3 regions of the Uliginosibacterium sp. TH139 genome follow, and region 3 is predicted to be linked to each of the others. Evidence: predicted binding sites of a transcription regulator. Region 3 holds the regulator's gene; each other region holds the start of a gene.
What was found. Region 3 encodes FliA, which starts transcription of late flagellar genes. Its sites were predicted from a motif close to CTAAAGTTNNNNNNNNNNNNGCCGNTA; they were not measured.
Positions count from the first base shown of each region.

Region 1: a site for FliA is predicted at 4,692-4,718, ahead of C0V76_RS01710 (PAS domain-containing methyl-accepting chemotaxis protein). Genes of this name have one in related genera too.
Region 2: a site for FliA is predicted at 4,639-4,665, ahead of C0V76_RS11280 (chemotaxis protein). Genes of this name have one in related genera too.

Region 1 covers NZ_PKRR01000001.1:356,282-363,674, forward strand. Annotated here, with positions in the region: gene bla (class A beta-lactamase) at 1-404, shown strand, start outside; gene C0V76_RS01685 (DUF441 domain-containing protein) at 436-888, opposite strand; gene C0V76_RS01690 (right-handed parallel beta-helix repeat-containing protein) at 1,189-2,583, shown strand; gene C0V76_RS01695 (DUF5610 domain-containing protein) at 2,782-3,357, shown strand; gene C0V76_RS01700 (hypothetical protein) at 3,372-3,815, opposite strand; gene C0V76_RS01705 (LexA family transcriptional regulator) at 3,920-4,417, opposite strand; gene C0V76_RS01710 (PAS domain-containing methyl-accepting chemotaxis protein) at 4,813-6,447, shown strand; gene C0V76_RS01715 (hypothetical protein) at 6,496-6,903, opposite strand; gene C0V76_RS19825 (hypothetical protein) at 6,977-7,120, opposite strand; gene C0V76_RS01720 (NirD/YgiW/YdeI family stress tolerance protein) at 7,148-7,393, opposite strand, start outside.
Region 2 covers NZ_PKRR01000004.1:310,183-317,575, forward strand. Annotated here, with positions in the region: gene motA (flagellar motor stator protein MotA) at 1-531, shown strand, start outside; gene motB (flagellar motor protein MotB) at 565-1,623, shown strand; gene C0V76_RS11260 (Hpt domain-containing protein) at 1,640-2,053, shown strand; gene C0V76_RS11265 (CheR family methyltransferase) at 2,181-3,050, shown strand; gene C0V76_RS11270 (chemotaxis response regulator protein-glutamate methylesterase) at 3,058-4,122, shown strand; gene C0V76_RS11275 (STAS domain-containing protein) at 4,243-4,548, shown strand; gene C0V76_RS11280 (chemotaxis protein) at 4,869-5,834, shown strand; gene C0V76_RS11285 (chemotaxis protein) at 5,854-6,801, shown strand; gene cheY (chemotaxis response regulator CheY) at 6,819-7,208, shown strand; gene cheZ (protein phosphatase CheZ) at 7,292-7,393, shown strand, end outside.
Region 3 covers NZ_PKRR01000005.1:112,100-119,492, reverse strand. Annotated here, with positions in the region: gene C0V76_RS13165 (RnfABCDGE type electron transport complex subunit D) at 1-331, shown strand, start outside; gene rsxG (electron transport complex subunit RsxG) at 334-954, shown strand; gene C0V76_RS13155 (electron transport complex subunit E) at 951-1,634, shown strand; gene C0V76_RS13150 (RnfH family protein) at 1,870-2,151, shown strand; gene C0V76_RS13145 (GNAT family N-acetyltransferase) at 2,272-2,736, shown strand; gene flhF (flagellar biosynthesis protein FlhF) at 2,950-4,530, shown strand; gene C0V76_RS13135 (hypothetical protein) at 4,527-5,339, shown strand; gene C0V76_RS13130 (RNA polymerase sigma factor FliA) at 5,505-6,257, shown strand; gene C0V76_RS13125 (flagellar motor protein) at 6,276-7,016, shown strand; gene C0V76_RS13120 (cupin domain-containing protein) at 7,024-7,371, opposite strand.

The sequences.
Region 1 (7,393 bases), on a different contig from region 3:
ACGATGTGACCCGGCTGGACCGCATCGAGCCAGAGCTCAACTCCGCTCTGGCGGATGATCCGCGCGATACGAGCAGCCCGGTGGCAATGGTGCGCAGCTTGCAAGCGCTGTTCTTCGGGGATGTGCTGAGGCCGGCTTCGCGCGACCGGCTGCTGCAGTGGATGCGGGGCAACGAGGTGGCCGGCCCGTTGTTTCGCGCTACGCTGCCCCCTGGCTGGGCGATCGCTGATCGCTCCGGCGCAGGCGACAACGGCTCGCGCGGCATCACGGCGATCCTGTGGCCGCCGCAGCGCGCGCCGTTGATTGTCAGCCTGTACCTGACCGGGACCCGTGCTGACATGCCCGAGCTCAATCGCAGCGTGGCAGAAATCGGCCGTGAGGTTTTCGCTGCCTATCGTCCCTGAGTGCGCGGGTCAGGGCGTGTGTGTGCTGCCCTTACTTGAGGTGAAACAGGCCAACGATGAGGGCCACCATGCCGCCGGCGATCAGCGGGCCAACTGCGAGTCCCTTGAAAAAGCACACGCCGATCAGTGTGCCGACCATCAGGGCGGTGACGATCTCGGGTGAGGCCTGCATATAGCCCACGCCCCGCCCGGCCACCCAGGCGACGGCGAGCCCGGTGATTACCGCGATCACGCCGGCCGGTGATTTGAAGGTATTGCCGAGCCCGGCGAGGTCGATCTTGCCTGAGGCCAGGGGCGCCAGTACGGCGGCGGTCAGGATGATCACCCCGATGGTGAGGCCATGCGTTTCCACCGTGCCCAGCCAGCTCGTGAGCCCGAGCAATTTCAGCAGGAGCAGGGCGCTCGCCGCGATGGCAACCGAGCTGTTGTTGCCGACCACGGCCAGCGCAAGAATCAGGAGGAGGGGCAGGTTTTCGAAACTCATGGGGATCCGACCCATCAAGGGCCACCGTCGTACTGGGGATGTGTGGAGTCTAGTCGCCCTTGCCTGAGCATGTCTGGCGGATCTAGCCAAGAAAGCTGGCCGGCCTGTTCAGGGCAAATCGATGCCGCCTGTCCGTCTGAGCCTGCTTTACGCCCGTTCATCGGGCCTGCGCTGAGCTCGATGCTAAAAATGTAAGAGTAAACCCGTACTTTTGAGTGTCAGCAGCGCGGAGGGAATGCCTGTCTGGCACTGCCACGCCGGCAGATTTCTTCAACATCACCCTTGCCCGGGACCTAGCGCATGAAGCTCACCCCCACAATCCTTGCCACAGCAATCCTGCTGTTGGCAGGCAACGCATTTGCCGCCCGTACCGGTGGTTTCGCAACCGCTGATGGCGGTGATCTGCCTGGCGCACGGTATTTCACTGCCGCGAATTACCAGGAGATCAACAACATCATCACCAGCGCATCCACCGTCCCCGGTGGCGCCTATCCGCTGGTCATTACCTACACCGGCAACGAGGATGCCGCGATCGCCACGATCGTGATGGATCACAATCCAGATGCCGCCGGCAATTGCCCGAACCCGCACTGGAACGACGCTTACCGCCAGGTGGCCGTCACCGGATATACCGCCGGCCTGACCATCCTCGGGGCCGACGGCTCCTCCGGCAACTTCGGCATCACGTTGACCAACTCCAGCAATGTCGTCATCCGCAACATGAAGCTCGGCGCGCTCGGCGGCGCGGCCAAGGATGCCGATCTGCTGCGCGTCGATTCTTCCTCGAATGTCTGGATCGACCACAACGAGCTGCTCAGCAACAGCCACGAATGCAACGGTTCGCCCGAAGGCGACCTGACCTTCGAAGGCGCGATCGACATCAAGAAGAACTCGCACAACGTCACCGTTTCCTACAACTACATCCATGACCACAAGAAGGTCGGCCTGGATGGCTCCTCCGGCACCGACATCGCCGGCGGCCGCGAGATCACCTTCCACCACAATTTGTACTCGAACGTGAGCCAGCGCCTGCCCCTGCAGCGCGGTGGCTGGACGCACATGTACAACAACCTCTACAGCGGCATCACCGATTCCGGCATCAACGTGCGCCGTGAAGGCTATGCGCTGATCGAGCAGAACTGGTTCGAGAACTCGGTCAATCCGGTGGTCTGCCGTTATGACGCCACGCTGTGCGGCTGGTGGGATCTGCGCAACAACAACGTGAAAAGCCCGGCCGATTTCAAGCGCTATGGCATCAGCTGGACGCCGGATGACGGCATCAATACCGTGACTGCCATCGAGTGGAAGACCACCGCTGTTTTCCCGAAGACACTGCCTTATGTGTACGAATCGGTCAGCGCGCAGTGCGTGAAGAACAAGCTGCGCAAGTACGCCGGCGTGGGCAAGAAGCTCAAGCAGCTGACGCCTGTTGCCTGCCTGGGGCGTGATGATGACGAACACGACATGCATGATCGTCATGCTCCGGCAGGTGACTACATGGAGAATTACACCAAGTGTGCCGACGCTGGCGAGATCTGCAAGGTCAAGACCGGCGCTGGCTGGGTGGCCTTTGGCCGCAAGGGCAACTGGGTCACCAAGTACATCGGAACCGGCCATGCGGTGAGCTGCACGATCGCCAGCTTTGGTTCTGATCCGGGTGGCCGGCCGAACAAGTGCTCCTACCGGGTCTATTGACCCAAGCCTTCCGGCAGACACTGATGAAAAGCCCCGTTGGTTCGCCCGGCGGGGCTTTTTCGTGAGTTGCGATACCTGCCCAGGGCTGGCCAGATGCACCGGGTGCTTGCCGGGGGAAATGAACGCAGCACGCTATTTGTGCGGACCTATACTCAAAGCGGGCAGGGCGCCTCTCTGGCGCCCGGTCAGGAGGCCCGTATGACGATGCCTGTGCATGCCATTGATTCAAGTGCTGTTCCCCGCCTGCGGAGTATTGATGCGGTGGGAACGCCGGAGGAATACACCACTACCGGTGCGCGATCGCTGGCCCAGCTGAATGCCTCGATCCTGAAGGCATCGCTCGATGTGTCGATCAGTTCAAGGAATGAGCCACTGGCGCTGCTGTACAGATCGGCGATTGATGCCATCAATGAAGCTCTGCAGCCGGAGCTGGGTGACAACGCGCTGCAGGCGGCGATGAGTCAGGACAACACGCCGGAAGGCACCGCCGGGCGCATCGTGGCTCTCTCCACTGGCTTTCTGGAGGCTTTCAAGACCCAGCACGCGGGGGAAGACGAAGCCAAGGTGCTGCAGAACTTCATGGCCACGATCCGTAGCGGTTTTGAGAGAGGCTTCAAGGAAGCCGTCGATATCCTCAAAGGCCTGAAGGTGTTCGAGGGCGATATCGCGAGCAATATCGAAAAGACCCATGCGCTGGTGCTGCAAGGCTATGCCGATTTTGAAGCGGCGCGCACCGCCAGAGCTGCTGAGCCTCTGGCAGACCGGGCGGGGTAGGCGGAGCGCCTGCTTTACGCGACCGGACAGTCTCCGGCCGCTGCGAGCCTCTTGCAGGCTTCACACTCAAAGCCGTTCGCGCTGAGCCATTCCCAGGCCTGCTCACGCGTGCTGACGGTGATGACCGGCACTTCGATGCCGTCGAACACTCCCTGGTTTTCAGTCACGCGGGCCAGGAAGCCCACGGTGTGGATGCGGATGATGGCATTTGCGCCATGACTGGTGGCCCATACCAGCAGATCGTGCGAGGCGGCAAAGCCGCTTTCGGTGCCGCCCTGCCATTGATGCAGATCCATGACATGCGCCCAATGCGTGGGCTGCCCAGCGTCACGCCAGGCTTGCTGGATCGTGGCCGTCATGACCAGCACGCCTTCGCGGTTGAAGCTGCCTTGCAGTACGGCAAAGCATGCCTGATCGCACCAGTAAACCTTGCATTCACCATGAGGGGGATGGGACATGGCATTTCTCGCCGGATACGCTGAACTGCACTATAGATCCGGCGGTGCCTGGCTTGCCATCAGGGCTGATCCTGTGGGCTCCAGGTTGGCCTGGGCTCTTTTGCTCAGGCCCAGAAGCGTTTGAAGCTGCCGACCACCACGCCCCAGATCGTCAGCTCGCTGCCGGCTTCGAGCAGCAATTCGGGCAGATCCGGGTGGTCGGCCTGCAGCGCCGTTTTATGCCCGCGGTGGTGCAGGCGGCGCACCAGGCGCTCGCCGTTCACGAAGGCCAGCACGATGTGTCCGTGCACCGGCTGGATGCGCTTGTCCACGATCAGCAGGTCGCCCTCGAAGATGCCGGTGCCGGTCATCGCGTCATCACGCGCTTCGAAGACGAAACTCGCTTCGTCGCGACGCACCAGATAGTCGTGCACATCGAGGCTGTTGCTGTCGTCGTCGGCGCTTGTCAGCGGCGGCGCTTCTGCCGCCCGGCCTGCCACCAGCAAGGGCCGGCTGCGTGCAGGGTTGCGACGGGTTCGGCGGATGCCCGGCAGCGCTTCCGGCGGCGCGGACGGCGAGGCACCGACGAGGCTGACGAAGGGAAGCGGGATCTGATCGGTCATGGCGGCAGATGCTGTAAATAAATACAGTATCCGAGTGTGGGGCTGTTGCTGTCAAGCACCGTGTGGGTTGTAAGCGTGGCTTGGGTCGGCTCGTGCTTAAGGCTGCAGATCCATGCAATTGGTATGACAAATGTTTTCACAAGCACACAGTGCTTGAGTGGGTATTGAAATTTTAATGCAACGCATTGTTAATAAATGGAATGTTGGATATTTAAGGGCGCTTTTGGGCGGAATGACCATCTATATCCAAAGGCCTATATGAAAGGTATCCGGGCTAAAGTTGTTTGACGACTTTTCGTTAGTTTCAAGCAGCAAGACATGCAAAGTTTGACAGGCAAGATCACCTGCACAGGGGCGGCCAGAAGACAGGCAATAATCCAATGGAGCCCCCCAACATGCGCAGCAACCTTCCCGTCACTCAAGTCGAGACAATCATCCCCAGCGGGGTGTTCATCTATTCGCGTACCGATCTCAAGGGACGCATTACCGAGGCCAATGCAGCCTTTGCCGAGATCAGCGGTTTTCTGCGCGAGGAAATGATCGGCGAGCCGCACAACATCGTGCGCCACCCGGACATGCCGGAAGCCGCTTTCGATGACATGTGGCGCACCCTCAAGGCCGGTACGCCCTGGCGCGGAGTGGTCAAGAACCGGCGCAAGGATGGCGGTTTCTACTGGGTGGAGGCGAATGTTTCGCCGGTGCGCGAAAACGGCCAGGTGGTCGGCTTTCAGTCGGTGCGTACGCGCCCCACGGCGCAGCAGATTGCAGCGGCCAGCGCGGCCTACGCCCGCCTGCGTGCTGGCGATCGTAGCCTGCGCGTGGAGCAGGGCTTGGTGCGGCGCAATCACGGCCCGCTGGTGCGCGCGGCAACGGCCTTCCCGGTGCAGATGGCAGCCGTGGCGGCCTTGGCCTGCCTGGCCGCACTGAGCTGCCTGGCTTTGCTGCTGTGGCCCGGGGCGCTCACGCGCACGCTGGCTGGCGCTCTGGCCGGGCTGAGTCTGCTCGCCAGCCTGTGGCTGGTGGTCTGGCAGATGCCGCGGGTGTGTGGCGAGCTGCGCAGCATGCGGCGCAGTCTGGACGATGTGCTGAGCCATGGCGATCTGCTGAGCAATCTGAATTCGACGCGTAACGATGAGATCGGCGATATCGCCCGGCGTGTCGACAGCCTGCTGGCGGCCACCCGCGCCACTCTGCAGATCATTGGCGATACCACCCGTGAGGTGGCCGAAGCCACGACGCGGCTGGGCAGTGACATGGCCGGGCTGCTCACTTCCTCCGAACAGCAGAGCCGCGACACTTCAGGTGCGGCGGCCAGCGTGGAGGAAATGACGGTGTCCATCGGCGAGGTGGCCACGCATGTGCAGGAAACCCATCGCATCTCGCGTCAGGTGGAAGAGGAAGCGCAAGCCGGCGCGCGCCTGTCCGTGGAGGCCAGCCAGACCATCAGCGCCTTGTCGGTCACGGTCGGGCACTCCGCCGAAACGGTGGAGCAGCTTGGGCAGCGCACCCAGGAGGTGGGCAAGATCGCTGGGGTGATCAAGGATATTGCCGACCAGACCAATCTGCTCGCGCTGAATGCCGCCATCGAGGCCGCGCGGGCCGGCGAGCAGGGCCGCGGCTTTGCGGTAGTGGCGGACGAGGTGCGCAAGCTGGCCGAGCGTACCCGCCAGGCCACCCAGGAGATCGACACCATGATCGGCCGGATTCAGGGCGATACCGGCGAGGCCGTCGAAGGCATGCGTCGCAGCGCCGAGCAGGTGGGGCAGAGCGTGGCGCTGGTGCATGATGCCGAGGCTGCGCTGCGCCGCATCACGCAAGAGGTGGACACCATGCTCGAGCGCATCGGCGAAATCGCGCATTCCACCCAGGAGCAGCGCGGTGCGATGGAGCACATGGCCGGCGGCATCGAAGCTATTGCGCGGCAGACCGAAAGCAATCTGGGGGTGGCACACGCCACGGACGACACCACCCATCAGCTGGAACGCAGCGTGGAACGCATGCGGCGGGCAGTGACCCAGTACCGGGTGTGAGCGGCCGCTCACGAACTTTGGATGGCTATCCATTCACCCATCACAGGCTCAGGCCGGTTTGCGATGGCGCGAAAAGAGGTCGTGAATCTTGCAGAACTTTGCCGTGATATCGAAAGGCGGTTTGGGCTGCGCGTCTCCGGCCAGGAAGTTGCGGATCGCGATCACCGGATCAGGCTCGCCGGTGAGCAGCACGCGAGTGCCGCGTTGCTCCATGCGCCGGAAGAAGCCATCGCCGGCGCTGAAGCTCAGGATCAGGTCGACGCCATCCAGCGGATGCGGCCCCTGATCATTGAAATGATGGATGGCCATCTCCTTCGGCAGCTCGATTTCCTCGGCGGCAGGCAGGGTCTGGGTAAGGCCCACCGGTGCGGGCAGGGTGTAGAGCAGCCAGCGGCGGGCCTGACCGGCGTGGCCGCAGACCGTCCGGAAATCCTTGGTCGGGATAGCTATCTTCATCGCCTGCGCCTTTCGCTGAAGCATCGGAAAACGTCAGCTTGGCGCAAGTGGGCAGGCGGGGAATCGATGCAGGTCAAATCCTGCGGGCTGCCTGGCGAAGGCTTTCGTTGACGCTCGCCCGGGGCAAGGAGGCCGGCCGCAATACGGCGCCCAGGAGCGCGCCGGTGGCGGAGGGGCAGCGGATGAAGCAGAGCGCGAAGCACAGCAGGTCGAACATGATGTCAGCCCCTTGGATTGCGTCGGCTCAGTTCAGCACGCGCATGCCGATGACCTTCACCTTGCTGAAACCGAAGGCCTTGCCGATGTACTTGCCCTGGATTTCGAGCCGGGTCTTCGCATCTACCGGGCTGCCTAGGGGCCAGGCCCAGTGCTTGTCGTCGATATCGAGATAGATGTTGCCGCTGCCGTCGGTGAACGCGTAGAGATCCTTGCTGGCGCGGCGGGTGATGTGGCCCTGGAGGGTGACGAACTGGTCGTGGCTGGACAGGCC
Region 2 (7,393 bases), on a different contig from region 3:
TTTTCCAAATATCCGGCTTTCCTGCACGACCACCATGCAGTCGAATTTCTCTGCGATTACCTGCGCATGATGGTGGGCGGCAATCTGAATGCTTTTGAGCTCGAAAATCTGATGGACATGGAAATTGAGACTCACCATACCGAAGCGCATGCGCCAGCGCATATCTGGTCCAAAACTGGCGATGCCACACCTGCCTTCGGTATCGTGGTGGCGGTGATGGGGGTGGTGAATGTGATGGGGTCCGTGGGTGAGCCACCGGCGGTGCTGGGCAAGATGATTGGCGGTGCGCTGGTGGGTACCTTCCTCGGTATTTTGGTGTCTTACGGTTTCGTGGCGCCGATTGCCTCGCAGCTGGAGCAAAAGTGCGAAGAGGGTGCCAAGATCTACCAGTGCATCAAGGTGGTATTGCTGGCCAGTATGGGTGGCTATGCGCCGCAGGTTGCCGTGGAGTTCGGGCGCAAGGTCTTGTTCTCGTCGGATCGTCCAGGCTTTTCCGAGCTGGAAAGCGAAATAAAGAGCCGCAAGAAATAAGCGGCATTCCGGCATACCAGGGGCACAGGAGTCATGAGCGGCGACAACCAACAACCCATCATCGTCAAGCGCATCAAGAAGGGCGGCGGCGGTGCGCACGGTGGTGCCTGGAAGATCGCCTATGCGGACTTCGTGACGGCCATGATGGCTTTCTTTTTGCTGATGTGGCTGCTTGGTTCGACGACCAAGGGCGACATGAAAGGTATTGCGGATTTCTTCCAGAATCCGCTCAAGGTCTCGCTGGCAGGGGGGCCTGGCTCTGGTAGCGCGACCTCACCGATCCAGGGGGGGGGGCAGGATCTCACCAAGTCTGTGGGCCAGATTGCCAAGAGCAGCTATCAAGAAAGCAAGAAAATCAATGAAGTGAAGGTCGCTCCGGCTGATTCACAGGCGGTTGCGGGTAATGCTCAGGAGCTGATGCCCGATAGCAAGGCGCAGATGGATAAGAAGGCCATGCAGGAGGCGCTTGAGAAAGAGGAGCGCCTGCGCCTGCAGGATGTGAAGGCCAAGCTTGAAGCGGTGATAGAGGCTTCGCCAGACTTGCGCCAGTTCAAGCGCCAACTCTTGCTGGACCTCACTTCCGAGGGTTTGCGCATTCAGATCGTGGATGAGCAGAATCGGCCGATGTTCGATTCCGGCGGGGCTGAGATGAAGCCCTACACCAAGTCCATCGTGCGGGCGATTGGTCAGGTACTTAATCAGGTTGAGAACAAGGTCAGTATCTCCGGGCATACCGATGCCTCCCAGTATGCCGGTGGCAATCGTGGCTTCTCCAATTGGGAGCTATCTGCCAATCGCGCCAATGCCTCGCGTCGCGAGCTGATTGCCGGAAGTATGGATGAAGGCAAGATCATGCGAGTTGTGGGCCTCTCGTCCACCATCCCGCTGGATCGCAGCGATCCCTTCAATCCGATCAACCGGCGCATCACGCTGATCGTGATGAACAAACGCACCGAAGACGCTATGCGGCAGGAGGGCGGTAGTCTGGATGTTCAGGCTGATCAGCCCTTGGAGCCGGCGCCCATCGTGGAGGGAGCCCGGCAGATTCTGGATCCCGCTGCCGGCATTCCGCAGTTGCCGCGCCGCCGCTGAGAATTGGGGGCTGAGGATGGAAATCGATCTGAGCCGCTACCTGCCTCAGTACTTCGAAGAGTCAGCCTTCTGTGTGCAACGGCTGACTGAGAGTCTTGAACATCTTCTGCAGGATGGATGGGATGCAGCTACGGCGGATGCTGCATCCCGGGCTGCGCATTGCATCAAAGGCAATAGTGGCGCTTTCGGTTTCAACGAGATCGGAGCCCTGGCGGCCGAGCTGGAATATGCCCTACGTCATGCGGGGAAGGGGTATGACACGCAGAATTCTGCGTTCATTGCCGATTGCCAAGCAGCACGTCAGCTGCTGGAGAAATTGCTGGATGCCCGTTTGCGAGGGCTGGGCACCGATGCAGGTGCGGCGCAGGCTGTGGCCATCCAATTGCAGCGTTGGCAACTGCAACAAGGAGTTTGTAATGAACGAGCGTAACAAGCCTGGCCTATCTGGCCTTGGCGGCCTTGCTTCCACCACTCCGGCCCGGGCCAGTGTCAGCGCTACACCGCGCTCTTCGGCGTTGCCTGTCGGGGGAGGAGGGGCTGCCGGTGCGGCCTCCCGAGTGCAGATCAACGATACGCTCAAGCGGATCGACACGGGTGGACGTGAATTCGAGTTTACTGCGCAGGATTTCGAACGGGTACGCAGCCTGATCTATAAGCACGCAGGCATATCGCTGTCGCCCGTGAAGCAGGACATGGTTTATAGCCGTCTTGCGCGACGTTTGCGGGTGCTCAATCTCAAGCGCTTCACCGAATACCTCGATCACCTCGAGCGCAGTGGTGGCCCTGCCGAGTGGGAGGCTTTCGTCAATGCACTCACCACCAACCTGACTTCTTTTTTCCGCGAGGCGCATCACTTCGATCTGCTTGCGGAGCAGATGCGCAAGAGTCCCGATCGCCGACCTTTCCGCATTTGGTGTAGTGCTGCCTCCACTGGAGAAGAACCGTACTCACTGGCGATCACCGCCTGCGAAGTCTTCGGCAACAATCCTCCGGTGGAAATCATCGCCTCTGATCTTGATACCAATGTGCTGGCGCATGGCCAGAAGGGCATCTACACCGCCGACAGAGTTGAACGCCTGAGTCGCGAACGGGTGCAGCGCTTTTTTCTGCGCGGCACCGGAGAGCAGGATGGTCATGTGCGGGTACGCCCTGAACTCACCCGCCTGATTACCTTCCGTCAGATCAATCTGCTCGATCCTAAGTGGGCGTTGCGTGAGGGCTTTGATGCGATCTTTTGCCGCAACGTGATGATCTATTTCGATAAGCCCACGCAGTACAAGATCTTGGAACGCTTCGTTGGCTTGCTGCAGCCAAACGGTTTGATGTATGCAGGCCATTCGGAGAACTTCATTCATGCGGCCAAGCTCTTCCGTTCTCTTGGTCGTACCGTCTATGCCCGCGCGGACCAAGCGGTGAGCAAGCCCTGAGGCGCTCATGACAAGCAAAACCCGCGTGCTGGTGGTGGATGATTCGGCCCTCATGCGTTCCTTGCTGGCCGAGATCATCAATGCTGCACCGGATCTTCAGGTGGCGGGTACAGCGCGTAACGCTCAGGAAGCCGGCACCCTGATCCGGGCGCTGCGGCCCGAGGTGATCACGCTCGACGTGGATATGCCGGGCATGGACGGAATCGCTTTTCTCGAGCAACTGATGCGCAGCGACCCAATGCCGGTGGTGATGGTGTCTGCGCTCACCGAGCGCGACTCCGAAGTTGCCTTGCGGGCACTCGAATTGGGGGCAATTGACTATGTATCAAAACCCAAGCTCGATCCGCTTGCTAACATTCATGCCTGCGCCAACGAAATCTGCGAAAAAATCCGGATAGCTCGGCAGGCCCGCAGGCCTGCCCGGCCTGTTGCGGGAACTGGTCAGCGCCCTGCAGGACGCTCGATACCACTGGATGTTCACCTGCCCGCAAGGGTGTTGCAGGAGCGTCTGGTTCTGATTGGTGCGTCTACGGGAGGGACAGAAGCGCTGCGGGCATTGCTCACGGCGCTGCCTGAGAAAATGCCAGGCATCCTGATCGTGCAGCACATGCCGGAGATGTTTACCGGTTCGTTTGCGCGGCGTCTTGACGGTTTGTGTGCCCTGACGGTGAAAGAAGCTGACGATGGTGAGCCAGTCAAGCCCGGTACGGTTTATATTGCGCCCGGCCACTCGCACTTGCTGGTGCGGCGGGTTGCAGGCGGATTTCGCTGCGAGCTCTCGCGTGAGTCGGCTGTCAATCGTCACCGGCCGTCGGTTGATGTACTGTTCCACGCCGGCGCACGTGAAGTCGGCAAACATGCCGTCGGCGTGATGCTGACCGGGATGGGCAAGGATGGCGCTGCCGGAATGTTGGAGATGCGCAAAGCAGGTGCCTGGAATATCTGTCAGGATCAGGAAAGTTGTGTGGTGTGGGGGATGCCGCGTGAGGCTACGCTGAATGGCGCAGCCAATGAAATAGCCCCTCTGTGCGAGATTCCAGCACGGGTGATCAATAGTTTGCGTGGCACGTAGGCACCCGGCTGGGCATAATGTCTCAAGCTGCGGCGGCAGATGACGTAATCGGCCAGTAGGTACAGGCGCTGTGCGTGCCAAATTTGAATTTGAACAGCTTGGAGTAACGGGAGAATCTCGATGGAAGCTCAAGTCACGGTAAATGATTCGCAAGCAGTGCTGCGACTGGGAGGGCGCTTCGATTTCAAGGCGCACCGTGAATTCCGCGATGCGGTGGATAATCTGCTCGGACAGGCTGGCAGCAAACCGCTGCAAGTGGATCTGGGAGATGTGTCCTACCTCGATAGTTCGGCGCTGGGCATGCTGTTGATGCTGCGCGACAAGGCTAAGGCTGCCAACAAGGATGTGGCGCTGGTTGGCGTGAAGGGCAGTGTACGCCAGGTGCTTGATATCGCTAATTTCTCCAAGCTTTTCTCTATCAGCTGAGCGTCCTGCTCAGTTGAAAGCCTGCCCTGCGGCGAAAGTCTGCGGGGCGGGGCAGTCCTCCTGCCCTGAAGTTCCGGCTGTTTTTTCACTCTCAAGTTGTTTCCGGCGCGACCGATATTCATTCGGTGCGTTGAGCCTTTACGTGCCCGGCGCATCGCACCCGGCGTGGGTGGCTTCATGGCAGGCAAGGCTCGCAGCGCGTTGGGCAGTGCCGCTTCTGACCCACTCAAGTTCATCCGCCGGGTGCCGTAAAACCCTCAGGGGCAACGCTCTGGCTCATCCAGTCAGAACGCGGCGGACAAGAACACGTGGAGAACACCATGTCGGAATTGCTGAAGAACATTGATGCACGTACGCGGCTTGCCGGCACCAACAAGCTGGAAATTCTGCTTTTTTCACTCGGTACCGATATGCGCACCGGGCGCAAGGAGAGCTTCGGCATCAACGTATTCAAAGTGCGTGAGGTGATGCGCACGCCGCCGATTACTGCGGCACCGGAGATGCAGGATGGCGTGGAGGGGATGGTGTCCCTGCGTGGCCAGCTGGTGCCGATTGTGGATCTGGCCAAGTATTGCGGGATTGATCCGGACGGCAAGCGCGAGATCATGATCGTGACCGAGTACAACGGCCACACCCAGGGTTTCCTGGTCGAAGCAGTGGATACCATCCTGCGTCTGGATTGGGAGCAGATGCGCATTCCGCCGGACATGATGACCAGCCGCATGGGGGGGCTGGTGACTGCCGTGACTGAACTTGAAGGCAATCGGCTGATCATGATGCTGGACGTCGAAAAGGTGCTGGCGGAGACCACCAAGATCGACGATGACTATCTCTTCAAGGACATTCAGCCGCTCAAACGCGATTTCACTGTGCTCTATGCGGATGATTCCTCCGTGGCCCGCAAGCAGATCGAAAAGACGCTCGATGCACTGAACGTCAAACAAATCGCAGCGGTCAATGGCCGGGCGGCTTGGGATGAGCTCGAACGCATTGCCAAGCATGCCGAGCTGACTGGCCGCAAGGTGTGGGAGATCCTGCATCTGGTGCTGACAGATGTCGAGATGCCGGAAATGGATGGCTACATCCTCACCAAGAAAATCAAGACCGACCCCCGGTTTGATGGGGTGCCGGTGCTGATGCACTCCTCGCTTTCCAGTAGTTCGAATCAGACGCTGGGCAAGTCTGTCGGGGTGGATGGTTACGTGCCCAAGTTCGAGCCGCATCGCTTGGCGGGCGCAGTTCGCGCCATGCTGGCACCGGAAGAAAACCCTGAGGCTCTGGCCTGATCGATAGCAAGGGATCGTCATGGAAAACGCAAACCCCAATCTGCTCGAAGCCGTAGATGCCCGCACCAAACTGGCGGGCTCCAACCGGATGGAAATCCTGCTCTTCGCGCTTGGTACCAATGAAACCTTCGGTATCAACGTGTTCAAGGTGCGTGAGGTTTCCAAGACGCCTTTCATCACCCGTGCGCCCAATATGCCAACCGGGGTGGAAGGCTTGATCTCCTTGCGCGGCAACGTGATTCCGGTGCTGTCGCTGGCCAAGATCCTTGGTATTGCCAAGCCGGGACAAGGTCTGGGCGGTTCGATGATGGTCACTGAATACAGCAAGCGCACGCTTGGCTTCTTGGTGCATGACGTGGATCGCATCATCCGGGTTGAGTGGGACAAGGTGCGTCAGCCCGAAAATATGGCCGGCACCACTCAGAACTACATTACCGCGATCACCGAACTGGCCGATGGCAAGCTCGTCTCCATTCTCGATGTGGAGACCATCCTTTCGCAGACCTTCGGCGAGGCTCCGGTGGGGCAGATCATGGCGCTGGACCGGGATGTCGAGGTCAACATCTTCTTCGTGGATGACTCGGCGATTGCACGCAAGAAGATTGCTGAAGTGCTCGACAAACTCGGCGTTCGCCACAAGCACGCGCTCAATGGTCTGGAAGCCTGGACGCGACTCGATGGCATGGCCACTCACGCGCAGCAGCAGAAGCGCCGCCTAAGCGACGAGATCAGCATGATTCTGGTGGATGCCGAAATGCCCGAGATGGATGGCTACGTGCTCACCCGCAACATCAAGAACGACCCGCGCTTCGATGGCATCCCGGTCGTCATGCATTCATCCCTCTCATCCGAGGCTAATCGCTCGATGGGCAAGGCGGTAGGGGTGGATGCCTATGTTGCCAAATTTGATGCAGAGATACTGGCCGAGACTTTGCGCCCGTATCTTTTGAAGGCCTACAAGGACTAATCCGGAGAAAACCAATCATGTCCGATCCGAAAATGAAATTCCTGGTGGTGGACGACTTTTCGACAATGCGTCGGATTGTGCGCAACCTCCTCAAGGAGTTGGGATACACCAACGTCGATGAGGCGGAAGACGGCGTCGTAGCCATGCAGAAACTCACGGCAGGGGGGTTTGACTTTGTGGTGACCGACTGGAACATGCCCAACATGACCGGTATCGAGTTGCTCAAGGCCATTCGTGCCAATGCCCAGCTCTCGCATCTGCCCGTGCTGATGATTACTGCCGAGGCCAAGAAGGAGAACATCATCGAAGCGGCTCAGGCCGGCGCTAGCGGCTACATCGTCAAGCCTTTCACGGCGGCGACCCTCTCCGAGAAGCTCGGCAAGATCTTCGAGAAGATGGGCAAGTGAGCCTGCATTCAGGCGATACATCGCGAGCCTGTACGGGGACTCCCCGGCTCGCAGCGGACTGAAAAGACTTAGGAGCCGATACCATGGCCAAACGGCTGAAAGCGGACGAATCTGGTGATAACGACGAACTGCAAGCGCTGTTCGATTCGATAACGGACACTGCCGAGCCGGCTGCGGCGCCGGTG
Region 3 (7,393 bases):
GATTCCGGCGTTGATCGGCCATGCCGTGAATCCTGCGCGCTACCTGGATGCCGGAGCCCACCTGCTGTCGGGTGCGGCCGTGCTGGGGGCCTTTTTCATTGCTACCGATTACGTGACTTCGCCTTCCTCGCGTGCGGGGCAACTGGTTTTCGGTGCTGGCTGTGGCTTCCTCACCTGGGTGATCCGCAGTTATGGCGGCTATCCGGAAGGTGTGGCCTTTGCTGTGCTGCTGATGAACGCCCTGGCGCCGGCGATCGACCGTCTGTGTCAGCCGCGCATCTACGGCCGCGACTGGCGTGGCAACCCCATCAAGCTGAACAAGGAGAAATGAGCATGCTGCTCACCCTGGAAAACCTCCGCGAGCGGATTCCCTATCACGGCGCCTTACTTGGCTTCTTTACCTTGATGACGAGTGCCGCACTGATTGGAGCCAATCTCGTGACGCTGCCTGCCATCGAGCAGGCTGCGCGTGACGACCTCAAGGTTTCGCTGCTGCAGGTGCTGCCAGAAGGGTTGGCCGATAACGACTTGCTCGCCGATACGCTGAGTGTGGCGGATCAGGGCGTGAGCCGTACGGTCTATCGCGGTCGCAAGGCGGGGGCTTTTTCGGCGGCGGTGTTCGACTACAGCGCACGTGGCTACGCTGGCGAAATCAAGGTGCTGATTGGTGTGGATGCGGCCGGTACGGTGATGGGCGTGCGGGTGTTGAAGCATGCCGAAACACCGGGCTTGGGTGACAAGATCGAGGTCGCCAAGAGCGACTGGATTCATGCTTTTGAAAAGAAGTCGCTCGAAAACCTGTCCCTCGCACGCTGGGCCGTGAAGAAGGATGGTGGCGAGTTTGATCAGTTTGCGGGCGCCACCATTACTCCGCGTGCGGTGGTGAAGGCTGTCAAGGAAGGTCTGCAGTTCTACGCCGCGCACCGCGCGGAAATTTCGGGAGAAGCCAAATGAGTGGTCAGACACAGAGTTTCTCGAAGCTGTTTCGTGACGGGCTGTGGGACCAGAACGTGGTCTTCGCCCAACTTCTCGCGATGTGCCCGACCATGGCGGTGACCACTTCCGGCACCAACGGGCTGGGCATGGGCCTGGCAACCACAGCGGTGCTGGTGATCTCCAACATGCTGATTTCGGCGATCCGCGATTTTGTGTCGGATCAGGTACGCATCCCGGTCTTCGTGGTGGTGATTGCGACCCTGGTGACCTTGGTCGATATGTCGCTGAACGCCTGGCTGCATGAGCTTTACAAGGTGCTGGGCCTGTTCATCGCACTGATTGTGGTGAACTGCGCGATTCTCGGCCGCGCCGAAGCTTTCGCCTTCAAGAATGGCGTGGTCGCCTCGGCCGTCGATGGTCTGGCGATGGGGCTTGGCTTCACTCTGGCGCTGACGGTGATGGGCCTTGTGCGCGAGCTGATTGGCAGCGGCACGCTTTTCGCCCAGGCCAGTCTGCTGCTCGGGCCGGCTTTTTCCTTCCTCGAAGTGAAGGTAATCCCGGACTACGGTGGCGTGCTGATGATGATCCTGCCACCGGGCGGCTTCCTGGTGCTCGGGGGGCTGCTGGCTGTGAAGCGCCTGATCGACCAGCGCGTGGCCAAACCCGCATGCCCGGCGCCCGCAGCACATTGCGCCTGAGTGTGTTTCTTAGAAGCTGTTCGCGATCCGTAGAGAGGCTGTCAGCAGGGTGAAAAGCAGCGCGCAGGAGCCGGAGTTTATGTTGATAAATGAGGGCTCCGAGCCGCGCATGAGCCCTGATCACGGCCTCGCAGTAAGAGCGGAAACAGCTTCTTGGTCCTGAGCCTGCCTCCTGAACGGATGCGGGATGCTTCAAGAAGTCGCGCTGCGACTTTCACGCCAAAAGGAGAGAGTCATGAAAGTAGCCGTTGCCTACCATGAGCCGGGTGTCCAGTCCTGGCAGCATATCGAGTTGCCGGAGGGCGCGAAGGTACAGGAAGCCATTGATGTGTCGGGCGTTCTGCAGAAGTATCCGCAGATTGATCTTGCCCGCCAGCGCGTGGGCGTGTTCGGTAAAGCGGTGAAGCTGGATGCACCGCTGCGTGCCGGTGACCGGGTCGAAATTTATCGCCCGATCGTGTGTGATCCGCTGACGGTGCCGCGCCGGCCAGGCTTTGAACTGGATACAGAGGAGTGACAAGGCAGTGACGCTCATCGCGGATCGGCGGAAACTCACCCATTGTTGCCAAATAGTTACGCTGCTTCTGCGCTGCTCTGGCTTATCCTCCGCGCCTTGCAGTTCAACATCCCCCGCTTCATGAGCCTCAAGTTCCGCCCCGCCCAACTTTCAGACTTGCCTGAGCTCGCCGCCCTGCTGGCGCAGCTGTTTGCCATCGAGAAGGATTTCGCCGCCGATGCCAGCCGCCAGCTGGTTGCCCTCAAGCTGATGCTGCCGCGTGAGGACATTCTTCTATGGGTGGCCGAGGAGAGTATTGCCGATGAAAGCCAGGTCGTCGGCTTTTGTTCGGTGCAGAGCCTGATCTCTACTGCCGAGGGCGGGCCGGCCGGATTGGTCGAGGATCTGGTGGTACGCGAAGGCTGGCGCGGTGCCGGCATCGGCCGCCGCCTGCTCGATGGGGCCGAAGCCTGGGCGCGCCGGCGTGGTATGAGCCGGCTGCAACTGCTGGCTGACGAAGACAATGCCCCGGCGCTGGAGTTCTACCGCCATCTTGGTTGGACGCGCAGCAATATGCGTAATCTACGCAAGATCCTGCGCGACTGATTTCCGGCCTCCGGGCGTCCATCCGGAAGTCGTGTAAGACCGCTTCCTACAAGGCTTTGCGCCCTGGCAGAAATTGCCGATTCACCCCGCCGAATTGCCGCGTTTTTACCGTTTTGTTCCCTTTCTTGCCGGCCTCCCACAGGGCGAATAATCCAGCCGTGGAAACCGCGTTCATGCGTTTCCCGGATGGGTCTGGCAAGCGGAGGTGGCGTCATGGTGAAGGTCAAACGGTATGTGGGGAAAACGGCGCGTGAGGCGCTGGCGGCACTGAAGGCGGATCTGGGGCCGGATGCCGTGGTGTTGTCCAATCGTGCGGTGGAGGGCGGGGTGGAAATTGTTGCCCTGCCGGCCGAGCAGATGGGGGAACTCTCCGCCACCGTGCAGCAGGCTCGTGCTCCACAGCCCTCGGCTCCGGTTTCGCGCCCCGTGGCTGCGCCGGCAGTGCGATCGCCCGCCAGAGCAGCGACGCAGCGTGTTGAAGCCGAAGAAGAGGACGATTTCACGGTCACCCTCGGTCAGCATATTGCCCGTCTCTCGCGTGAGAACGCCGCCCAGAGCCTGCCGCCGCGCAGCCGCCCGCAAGCGAGCTTTGAAGCGGATCTTGGCGCCCGGCGTGCCGATGAGCCGGTCGGGCGTCAGCTTGATGTGCGTCCCTTCACGCCGCCGCGTGTGCAGCCCAATGGTGAGCCCTGGAGCGAGCCGGCCGCTGTGGCCCCGGTCCGCGAAGAGCCACGTTCCCAGCCTGCCGCCAGGCCTGCCAACCCCCGTCTGGCCGCACCGATCGGGCAGATCGAGCGTGATGCTCACATCGATGCGCTGGAGGCTTCCAACGCCCGCATGGCCGAGGAGCTTGGCTCGATCAAAGGCATGCTGGAGCGCCAGTTGGCGGGCTTTGCCTGGAGTGAGCTGTCGCGTCAGGCGCCGGCACGCACCCAGATGATGAGCGAACTGCTCGAATCCGGGTTTTCGGCCAAGCTGGCCCGCAACCTGACCGAGGGGGTCAATGGCGAGCTCGGCGCGAGCGAGGTTCGCAACGAAATCCGCAACCGCCTTGCGCGCCGTCTCAAGCTGGTCGATAGCGATGCCGACCTGATCGAGCGCGGTGGCGTTTACGCCCTGGTCGGCCCCACTGGGGTGGGCAAGACCACCACCGCCGCCAAGCTCGCCGCACGCTGCGTGGTGCGCCACGGCGCCGACAAGCTGGCTCTGATCACCACTGATGGCTACCGGATCGGCGCGCATGAGCAGCTGCGCATCTATGGCCGCATCCTCGGCGTGGCCGTGCACGTGGTGCGCGATGCGGCCGACCTGCGCCAGACCCTGCAGGATCTGCGCAACAAGCACATGGTGCTGATCGACACGATGGGCATGAGCCAGCGCGACAAGATGGTCGTCGAGCAGGCTTCCATGCTGACCTCAGCCGGTGTCGTGCGACGCCTGCTGGTGCTGAATGCCACTTCACGGGGTGACACACTGGATGACGTGGTGGCCGCCTACGATGGCCCGGATCTTGCGGGATGCATCCTGAGCAAGGTTGATGAGGCCGCTTCGCTGGCGCCGGTGCTGGATGTGGCGATGCGCCGCGAACTCCAGGTGTATTACGTGGCCAATGGTCAGCGGGTGCCCGAGGATCTGCATCTGCCCAACCGGGGTTATCTGGTGCACCGCGCCTTGCGTGAGTTGAAGGCAGATTCGCCTTACAAGCTCGAATCGCTCGACGCCTGCATGCTGATGGCGGCCACGCCGGAAAGCAGCAGCCAGCAGCGAGCCAACGCAGGAGGAGGCTTTCGATGAATGACATCATGCAGCGTGCTGCCAGGGTGAGTCGCCAGGTCGATCAGGCCGACGGCCTGCGCCGCCTGCTGCATGCGGCGCCGCCCGAGGTGTTGGCGGTGCTGCCCTGTGGTGGTGGCGCCAGCCGCTGGCTGGCTGCGCAGTTGCGGGTGAGGGCTGAGAGCGGCTTACGTCTGCTGGTGCTCGAAGAGCGCTTGGCCGCCGGCAACATGGGTGACTGCCTGGGGCGTAATCCGCGCTTCGATCTGCGCATGGCGGTGGAGGGCTTGATGCCGGCTTCCAGCTGCCTGGTTGAAGCCCAGCCCGGACTGGAGATCGCGCAGGTGGCGGCGTTGGTCGAGCAGTTGGGGAGCGAGCGCATCTTCAATCAGCGGGCTATCGAACAGCTGCGTGGTCTGCGTGCCGGGCACGATGAATGGGTGATCGTGGCCCAGCCGGCTGAGTTGCGCAGCCTCTCGGCGCTGGCTTTTGCTGCGCCGCGCCTGCTTTTGCTGCTGGATGCCCAGCCGATGTCCATCACCACTGCCTATGCCAGTCTCAAGCGTCTGTGTCAGGCCGGTGGCGAGCGACATGTGTCGGTGTGTTTCACGCAGCCCCCGGGGCCTCGTGAGCAAGGGCTTCTGACGAGCTTCTGCGAGACGGCGTTGAACAGGCTGGAGCTGCCTTTGCAGCCAGTTTCGAGTCTCGGTGAGGCTTTGCGCGAGCGTGCCCGAGAGACTGGGGAAAGTGCCGATGCTTTCATCGAGCGGCTGGTCCAGACTACAAGCGGTGCCACCCGCTTGCATGGCAAGGGGCCGGGGCGCGTGTGATGCGTAGAAACCGCGCCGACGAAGATGGAATAAGGCGGAACACACTGGGCTTTTCCAGCCGTCACGGCGTGCAGAAGTCTGCACAATGGTGACAAAGAGCTTTCAGGCGCCGCAATCTCCGGGAGCGGCACAGAGCCTGGATCGAACCGAAGGAAAGAGGTCGCCATGTACAACGCAGCTGGAACACTGGACAAGAACCAGCTCATTACGCGCTATGCGCCGCTGGTCAAGCGGATTGCCTACCATCTGATGGCCAAACTGCCGGCCAGCGTGCAGGTGGAAGACATCATCCAGAACGGCATGATGGGCTTGCTGGATGCCATTACGCGCTATGAGGAAGGGCTCGGCGCGCAATTTGAGACTTATGCCGTGCAGCGCATCCGTGGCGCCATGCTTGATGGCCTGCGTGAAAACGACTGGTTGCCACGCAGCCTGCGCCGCGAGATGCGGCGCATCGAAGGTGCGGTGCATACCCTGGAGCAGCAGCATGGCCGCCAGCCCACCGAGGGCGAACTTGCTGCACTGCTCGACATGCAGCTGCCCGAGTATCAGAAGATGCTGCAGGAAGCGCGTGGCTACCAGCTGGTTTATTTCGAGGACTTCGGCGATGACGATGAGGATGATTTCCTCGAGCGCCATATCGTCGGTGAAGGGGCTGATCCGCTCAACCTGCTTGAGGACGCCAACATGCGCAAGATTCTCATCCAGGCCATCGAGGATCTGCCTGATCGCGAAAAGATGGTCATGGGCCTCTACTACGAGGAAGACATGAACTTGCGTGAAATCGGCGAGGTGCTGGGCGTCTCCGAATCCCGGGTGTGTCAGCTTCACAGCCAGGCCATTGCCCGTCTGCGTTCGCGCATCTCGGGGGGGCGTGAGACTGGGCGTGGGCGTCAGCGCCGCGCCGCTGCGGCCTGAGCGGGAGACTGAGCGAGCATGGATCTGGTCAGTATTGCCGGTCTCCTGCTGGGCGTGCTGGCCATCGTTCTGGGCCAGATCTTCGAGGGCGGGCATATCGGCTCACTGGTGCAGCCAACAGCCTTCCTGATCGTGATCGGCGGCACTCTCGGTGCCGTGATGCTGCAAAGCCCTTGGAAAACCTTCCGCACTGGCCTGCAGATGGTCAAATGGGTTTTCAGGCCCCCGCTGCCGCATTTACCGGACATCATCGCCCAGGTCGTGGCCTGGAGTGGGGTGGCGCGCAAGGAAGGCCTGCTGGCGCTCGAATCGCGCATTGATCCGCACCCTGATCCCTTCGTGCGCAAAGGCCTGCAGTTGCTGGTCGATGGCGTCGAGCCTGAGCGCATCCGCGCAGTGCTGGAAGTGGATGTTTTTGCCTGGGAAGCGGATCTGAAACGCGCCACCAAGATCTGGGAAGCCGCTGGTGGCTATGCTCCCACCATTGGCATCCTCGGTGCGGTGATGGGTCTGATCCACGTGATGGAGAACCTCTCCGACCCCTCAAAGCTCGGCGCAGGGATTGCCGTGGCTTTTGTGGCTACGATCTACGGCGTGGGTTCGGCCAATCTGATCTTCCTGCCGGTCGCCAAGAAGTTGCAGGCCACGGTGGCCGATCTGGTGGCTGTGCGCGAGATGATCATCGATGGCCTGATCGGCATTGCCCACGGTGATAACCCCCGTCTGATCGAGTCGCGCTTGCAGGGATACATCGTCTGAGGCAGGCCTACAGGGCCCAGAACACGAATACGCCGAGGGTTTCCTGGCTGTCGTTTTCCAATCCGTGGCTCTGGCCGATTTTGGTCAGGATTACGTCTCCAGCCTTCACGCGGCGCGTTTCACCATCGATGCGCAAGAGGCCTTCACCGTACTGGATTGCATACACTTCCTCGCGTGCATCCTGGTGATCGTGTTCGCCGATGGAACTGCCGGGCGGCAATTCAGTAAATGCGATGTAGCGCAGGCCCGAGGCGAGATCCTCTGCCCCGAAGAGCTTGCGGCTGAGCGCCTTGCCCTTGCCGTCATGGATGGGCTTTTCGATGGCGGGTGTGCTGTGAAGGTTGCGGATCTGCATGGTGCTTGGGCGTGAAACTGAA